2 linked regions of the Peribacillus simplex NBRC 15720 = DSM 1321 genome follow. The protein of the gene in region 2 interacts with the protein of the main gene of each other region in a pairwise test. Links are inferred from orthologs where the notes say so. Each region holds a gene or a part of one and is shown on either strand. Other genes may lie near its edges. The genes, in order: hprK and BS1321_RS06555.

What was found.
Region 1: the proteins of BS1321_RS06555 (region 2) and hprK interact in binary tests that used the Bacillus subtilis proteins (3 or more experiments, as listed by UniProt). The link is inferred for Peribacillus simplex NBRC 15720 = DSM 1321 from one-to-one orthologs.

What each region holds. Positions count from the first base shown.
Region 1 is NZ_CP017704.1:2,907,058-2,910,139, reverse strand. What follows is about bases 268-3,011. They hold hprK (HPr(Ser) kinase/phosphatase), read right to left. Parts: upstream 2,236-3,011; coding sequence 1,300-2,235; downstream 268-1,299. Other genes in these bases: BS1321_RS13850 (DUF4097 family beta strand repeat-containing protein), read right to left, coding at 2,594-3,011; lgt (prolipoprotein diacylglyceryl transferase), read right to left, coding at 461-1,273; BS1321_RS13870 (nucleoside recognition domain-containing protein), read right to left, coding at 268-433. In the rest of the region: more of BS1321_RS13870, read right to left, coding at 1-267; more of BS1321_RS13850, read right to left, coding at 3,012-3,082. UniProt on the Bacillus subtilis protein: Catalyzes the ATP- as well as the pyrophosphate-dependent phosphorylation of 'Ser-45' in HPr, a phosphocarrier protein of the phosphoenolpyruvate-dependent sugar phosphotransferase system (PTS).
Region 2 is NZ_CP017704.1:1,391,698-1,394,954, reverse strand. Bases 53-2,971 are described here. They hold BS1321_RS06555 (HTH-type transcriptional regulator Hpr), read right to left. Parts: upstream 1,842-2,971; coding sequence 1,263-1,841; downstream 53-1,262. Other genes in these bases: yhzF (membrane protein YhzF), read left to right, coding at 2,686-2,889; BS1321_RS06550 (YtxH domain-containing protein), read right to left, coding at 2,030-2,392; BS1321_RS06560 (DUF1878 family protein), read left to right, coding at 934-1,260; BS1321_RS28715 (DUF3267 domain-containing protein), read right to left, coding at 152-538. Outside these bases: BS1321_RS28090 (hypothetical protein), read right to left, coding at 1-43; BS1321_RS06540 (tryptophan transporter), read right to left, coding at 2,989-3,257. UniProt on the Bacillus subtilis protein: Negative regulator of protease production and sporulation.

The sequences.
Region 1 (3,082 bases), 1.5 Mb from region 2 along the record:
CCATTTCAGATCCGCCCTGCCAAACAAGATTGATGACGACCGCCGATAAAAGCGCAAGCCCGATCCGTACAGTTAAGATGATCCACAGCTTGACACCGGTTTTCATAGCCACACCTGACTCGATCAATAAATTATGTGAAAAAGATAGCATCATAGCGATAATAAAAACTTCTTTCACAGTTAAATCAAGCGTTAATATGCCAGCGATCGCTGCGTACAAATTCAGGAAATTCCCTAACACGAGCGGAATTGCCGCATCCCCTGGAAGACCGATGAGATTCATCAAAGGCGCTATCAAGTTAATGATGAAGGGCAAGACAGGCGTATATTGAAGCACAGTGACGATCAGAGTGACTGGGAATATCACTTTTCCCAAAGACCAAGTTGTATTCAAGCCTGAAAGAAGTCCCTTTTTAATCGAATCCACTAACACTATGCCCTCTCCCTTTACACATATTCCCTATGCATCTAAATATTTTTTGTCTGCATGCCCGCGGACCCTTCTATAGACCACTAAAGCAATGGCTACAGCTACCAACACAATCGAGATCACTTGTGCGATACGCAGCGATTCCGTCAGCATCAAACTATCCGTCCGCAATCCTTCAATGTAAAAACGGCCGATGGAATACCATAATACATAGGTTAAAAATAGTTCCCCCCTGCGCAAGTTCACCTTCCGTAAACTTAAGAGAATAATGACACCGACGATATTCCAAATCGATTCATACAAAAAGGTTGGGTGATAATACGCACCATTTATGTACATTTGATTAATGATGAATTCAGGCAAATGCATATTTTCCAGGAATGACCTTGTTATTTCTCCCCCATGCGCTTCCTGATTCATGAAATTACCCCAACGGCCAATCGCCTGCCCCAACAATAAGCTCGGTGCAGCAATATCCGCCAGCTTCCAGAATGAGACTTTTTTGACCTTGGCAAAGACGATTGCAGTCAGCACCGATCCAATCAACGCACCATGTATGGCAATTCCGCCATTCCATATTTTTATGATATCCCCCGGGTTTTGTGAATAGTACTCCCATTGGAAGATCACATAATAAATACGGGCACTAATGATCGCGATTGGGACAGCAAACAAAATCATATCCGTAAATATTTCCTTATCAAGACCTCTTCGCTCAGATTCCCTTAAAGCGATAATAAGACCCAATAACACACCGAACCCGATGATTAGTCCATACCAATGTACCTGGATGGGGCCTAGATCTATCGCTATTGGATTCAGCGGCTGTATTCCTTGTTCCATTTTGTCCCCTCATTTCCTATAACCTTTTAAAATTCATCATGTTCCGGATCTGCAATGGCATGGTTCAAGCGATCTGAAAACTGTTCTGCAGCATTTACTCCCATTCGTTTCAGGCGGTAATTCATGGCTGCCACTTCAATGATAACGGCTAAATTTCGCCCTGGACGGACAGGAACGGTAATTTTCGTCACTTCCGTATCGATGATTTTCATTTTTTCTTCATCAAGACCAACCCGGTCATACTGCTTGTTTTTTTCCCATAGTTCCAGATTGATGACGATTGAGATCTTTTTATTGCTCCGAACTGCACCAGCTCCAAAAAGTGTCATTACATTAATGATTCCCAATCCTCTTATTTCAAGAAGATGTTCGATTAAATCCGGTGCATTCCCGACTAGCGTATCTTGGTCTTCCTGCCTGATTTCGACGCAATCATCGGCTACGAGACGATGACCCCGTTTCACTAATTCCAAGGCTGTCTCACTTTTACCGACTCCGCTTTTCCCGGTGATCAACACCCCTAACCCATAGATATCCACCAATACACCATGAACAGCAGTGGTTGGTGCCAACCTGCTTTCAAGGAAATTGGTCAGACGGCTGTATAACCTTGTTGTCTTCATACTAGATCTCATCACAGGAACCGATTCCCGCTCAGAAGCTTCGATCAACTCTATCGGCACTTCCTGACCACGCGTAATGATGATGCCTGGAGTAAAGTCCCTGCATAACTCTTCCATCCTCTGTATTCGATCCGGTTCATTCAACCGATTAAAAAAGGACATCTCCGTCATACCTAAAAGCTGTACTCTATCCGCGGGATAATAATCAAAAAAACCGGCTATTTCAAGTCCGGGACGAGATAAATCACTCGTTACGATTGGTCGGTTAATTCCTTCTTCCCCACTGATAAGTTCTAGACCGAACGCTTCTACTATATCCTTTGTACGGACTTTTGCCATATATCTTTCCTCCTTTTGGAGCGATGCTATTTTTTGAGATACTTTTTCTATTTTAGCATTTTTCTGTTAATAACCAAACAAAGCATTATCGATTTATTGTTTTTTTATTCACTCCAACCGGATGACGGCAGTGGGAAGGTCCCTGTGAATAGGAAAGAGATGAGAGGAACATACAATACTTCAGAATCCTTTCGCTTGTTTCATCCCCAAAAATTGGTGGGCTCACCTTGCAGACAAAAGGGGGCGGAAATCAACATCCAAATTGTACAAACCATAAAAAAAATGTAGGCAAACTCGTTTTCCATCGAGTTTGCCTACAGTCTAGCCCGCCAGTTATATCAGCGGGCTTTCTTCTTCATCAGGAAACCGTTATCGCTGCAGTCTTGGTTTCTGCAAAGACATGAAGCACAGGAACCTCTTCTTTAACCGTCTTAAACTTAAGGACCTTCTGAACCACATCACTTTTCTCTTCGATGATGGTCATCCCTTCCAAAGTAACATTAAAGCTTCCTAAATTTGATTTCAACTCTCCTTCGATCGCCTTACCTGGTGGCAGGGTCAGCTGGACTTTTCCAGTGACTGACTTAGCATGGATCGAATCGCAATCCATCCCTGAATTCGTACAGATGATTTCCCCATTGAAAGTTTGGACATCCAATTTCTTGAAGTACCCATCGGCATTAATCGGTCCATTCAGGGTCTCGGCTTCCAAGTCATTAAAGTTGGTATCTGAAATGGTGATCAACCCATTACCTGTTTCAAGCTCACACGATTCACCCGTACCCTGCATGATATGAATGGCACCATTCGCCGTTTTCGCTTTAAGGTTCTCTGATTTCAATGATTC
Region 2 (3,257 bases):
AAAGAATCAAAATAGCAAAAATAATAAACCAGAACGAGATCAAAACCTAAAATCCCTCCTTGCAAAACATCATGTATAAATACGATACCAAATTATAATGAAAAAAGATACCTAAAAATCTTATTAGGCATCTTTATGAATAAATAAGAAATCACTTTTGAATAAGTATATCGTATCCTTCGAGATGTTCCTCGATAAAAGAATTCCTTGGGGAACCAACCAGGTTTTTTATATAAATAAAATCCGATACGCATAATCCGGTGTGCAGGGATAATAAAATAGTGAAATAATGGATATAATGTGGAAAACTAAGGGCACAACCAATCAATATGACAGTCATAATGAAGAAAGGCAACACAAGGGTAAAGAGATAAAGATGCTTTCGAATCGGATAATGCACATTGACTTTGCATGTAAGCACAAGGTTCCACTTCAAGGACCAAGAAGTTTTTACTTTTTTACATAATAATCGTAAAGGTAAATAGTGTAATAGTTTGTGAACAGGATATAATAAGAATAATAGGCTAAAAAATACCATTGTTTGATCACCATACAAAATAACATGGGTTGAAAAGACACTAAATAATGTATAGATCAGAACAAAAGACATCAATATAGTAAAAACTGAAAAAAAGATCAGACGGCAATTCCCATATTGTTTTGCCACGTCAATTGTTTTCCACGAATTCATTTCGAAATCAGCCCTCCAAAGCTGTTGAATATACTTACATACATTACGATGAATTGGTGGAAAAAGCAATGAAATTCTTGGATTAAGTTCAAGATAAAATCACTTTAGTGTGTAAGCATGCTAAGGGCGTTTAAGTCCAGGTTTTGAACCAGGGATCAGGCGGATTACTTAGTGTGAAAAATCAAGAATTGGTTATAAGCCTATTATGTTAAATTGAATGATCGATTGGGGATTAGTGATGTATGAAAAATATAAATGAAGAAATAGAAATACTCCGTTTTCATCAACGGCTTTTATTAAACCTGATACGAAATCCGGAGGCAAAGTTGGACTATCTATTTGTGGAAAAAAATTTCACGAAGCAGGAAGCGGAAGAATTATTGGAAACATGTGATATCTTGAGCAAACGCTATGAAATAGAAAAAGCGGAAGGGTATATGAACTTTCGACCGCTTTTTAATCAATTTGAAAGAAAGGTTAATCCAAAAATAACCATAAAAGAATGCATTGATGCATGCCTTTCACAAGGTTTATATGTATCATTCATGAAGGAAATGGATAGAGTATGAGATTAAACTGGCTCAGTTTCTTTCTCTATCTTTTTTTTTGTGATTTTACCCTCCACGTCAGTAAACTCCTGATCGATGTTATCGAAGGATCGTTCAAAGATTTGCATGAAATCTTCACCGTAGATATTACGGATGATGGCCATCATTTCGATCATATCCGGAAACTTACCATAAAGCTCACGCAGTGGAAGTGCACCTGAAAAAGCAGAGTTCTTGCTTGGGTCGTATGTCTCCATTAAATCAAGTAGAATTTTTTCACCTTCTGCTGTGATCTCTATATACGTATTCCTTTTGTCATTTTCTTTTTTTGAAAATGTTAAGTACCCGCGTTCCTCTAATTTTTTTGAAAAGTTAAATGCCGTAGAAACATGCATGACCCCAAATTTTGCAACATCAGAAATGGAAGAGCCATTAAGATGGTAGGCAATCCAAAGAATATGGTGCTCATTGATATTTAAATCATAGGGCTTGATCCATTGCTGCCAATCTTTTTCAATCGATTTCCATAATGCCTTGCTTAATTGTGCAATTCGTTGACTAAAAATCATTGCTTCTTTCATAGAATAATTTTTATTCTGCATATTATGGGCTCACCTACTTATAAGATTCTATATATTTATTATGACAATAAAATAAAAATTAATAAAGATAAATATTTGCAAAATTTTTAGAAAATTTTAGTTTTTTAATGAATTCTCCATTCTTCTCCAATAAACCATGTGATTTATTGGGAAAAATGGAGAATCAATCTTGTGTGACGATGTCACTATTAATTTTTAGAAGAAGGGGTGGCCGCTTCCAATTCTTTTAATGAATTTTCAATTTCTTGAACGTTCTTCAATAATTCATTCTTATTGGGTTCGATTTCCCGCTTCCAGTTCTCGATGACGACCTGAACATCCGAAATGAACGTTTTTACCGTTTCTTTGCTGATTTGTGAAGCTTCCATCGTGTCATCTTTAATATTTAGCATCTTTACCTTTAACTCATCAATTGTATTCTTAATTTCGTCGGTATTCGATTTGATGCGGGTCCGTAGGTCTTTACCTGAACTTGGTGTTGAAAGTAAGGTTGCCGCACCAGCTACTACTGTTCCGGTCAAAAAGCCAATTAGTAATGATTTTGCTTTCATTAGGATCACCTCATTTTATAATATGTTTTCGCTTTCCATGGTCAGAATCCCTGCTGAAAAAAGCATCAATTGGAAATTTTGATAAATAGGGGGAGAAATACTATTGATATCAAAATACCATAATTTTCATTCTTATGGAAGAGTATCGACCATTTTATCTTTATATCACAAAAATATTTTTTTAAACTTAGAGAGTAAATATATAATATTTAAAAATAACTTGAAGCTTTACTAATAATGCTTCATATAAAGGGAAGAGCAGCATATAGATAATAAAAACAAGCTGTCGGAACATGGATGGCACTGGTGGGTTAATAATGAAAATCATTTTTTTATTAAGCCTGGTATGCCTGTGCGGAATGGGGTATTTTCTAAGGCAAGCAAAAACTCCTGGCATCTATCCGCCTAAGAGGGTGCTCCAGGCTAGAGCCTTCGCAATGGGTCTCCCCGGGGTTTTACTGCTTTTCATTTGGTTTATGTGGATATTGATTCATTGACCCTTGGAGGATGATTCTGACTAGAATTCCAGATTCATAAGATTAGAAAAAAAAGCACCGGACATTCCGGTGCTTTTTTAGGTATGATGATCCTGCTGCTTAAGCATTAATGGGTATATTTGATTTTCTTACGATGCCGTTCACAATTGGATAAATGATGACCATCGCAACTGTATTTAACAGTACGGCAGGAAGTACAACAGCGCCGAAAAGTGCAACGAAAGGCCCTGGAAGGGAAACGATATAATAAGCCGAACCAAGGAAGACAGCGCCGGAAATCATTGTTCCTAAGGCAGTCAAGATACTAACGGTGACAACGGATGTTGAAAACTTCTTAAGACTGATGAATAAAAGGTAAAACAGAAAGG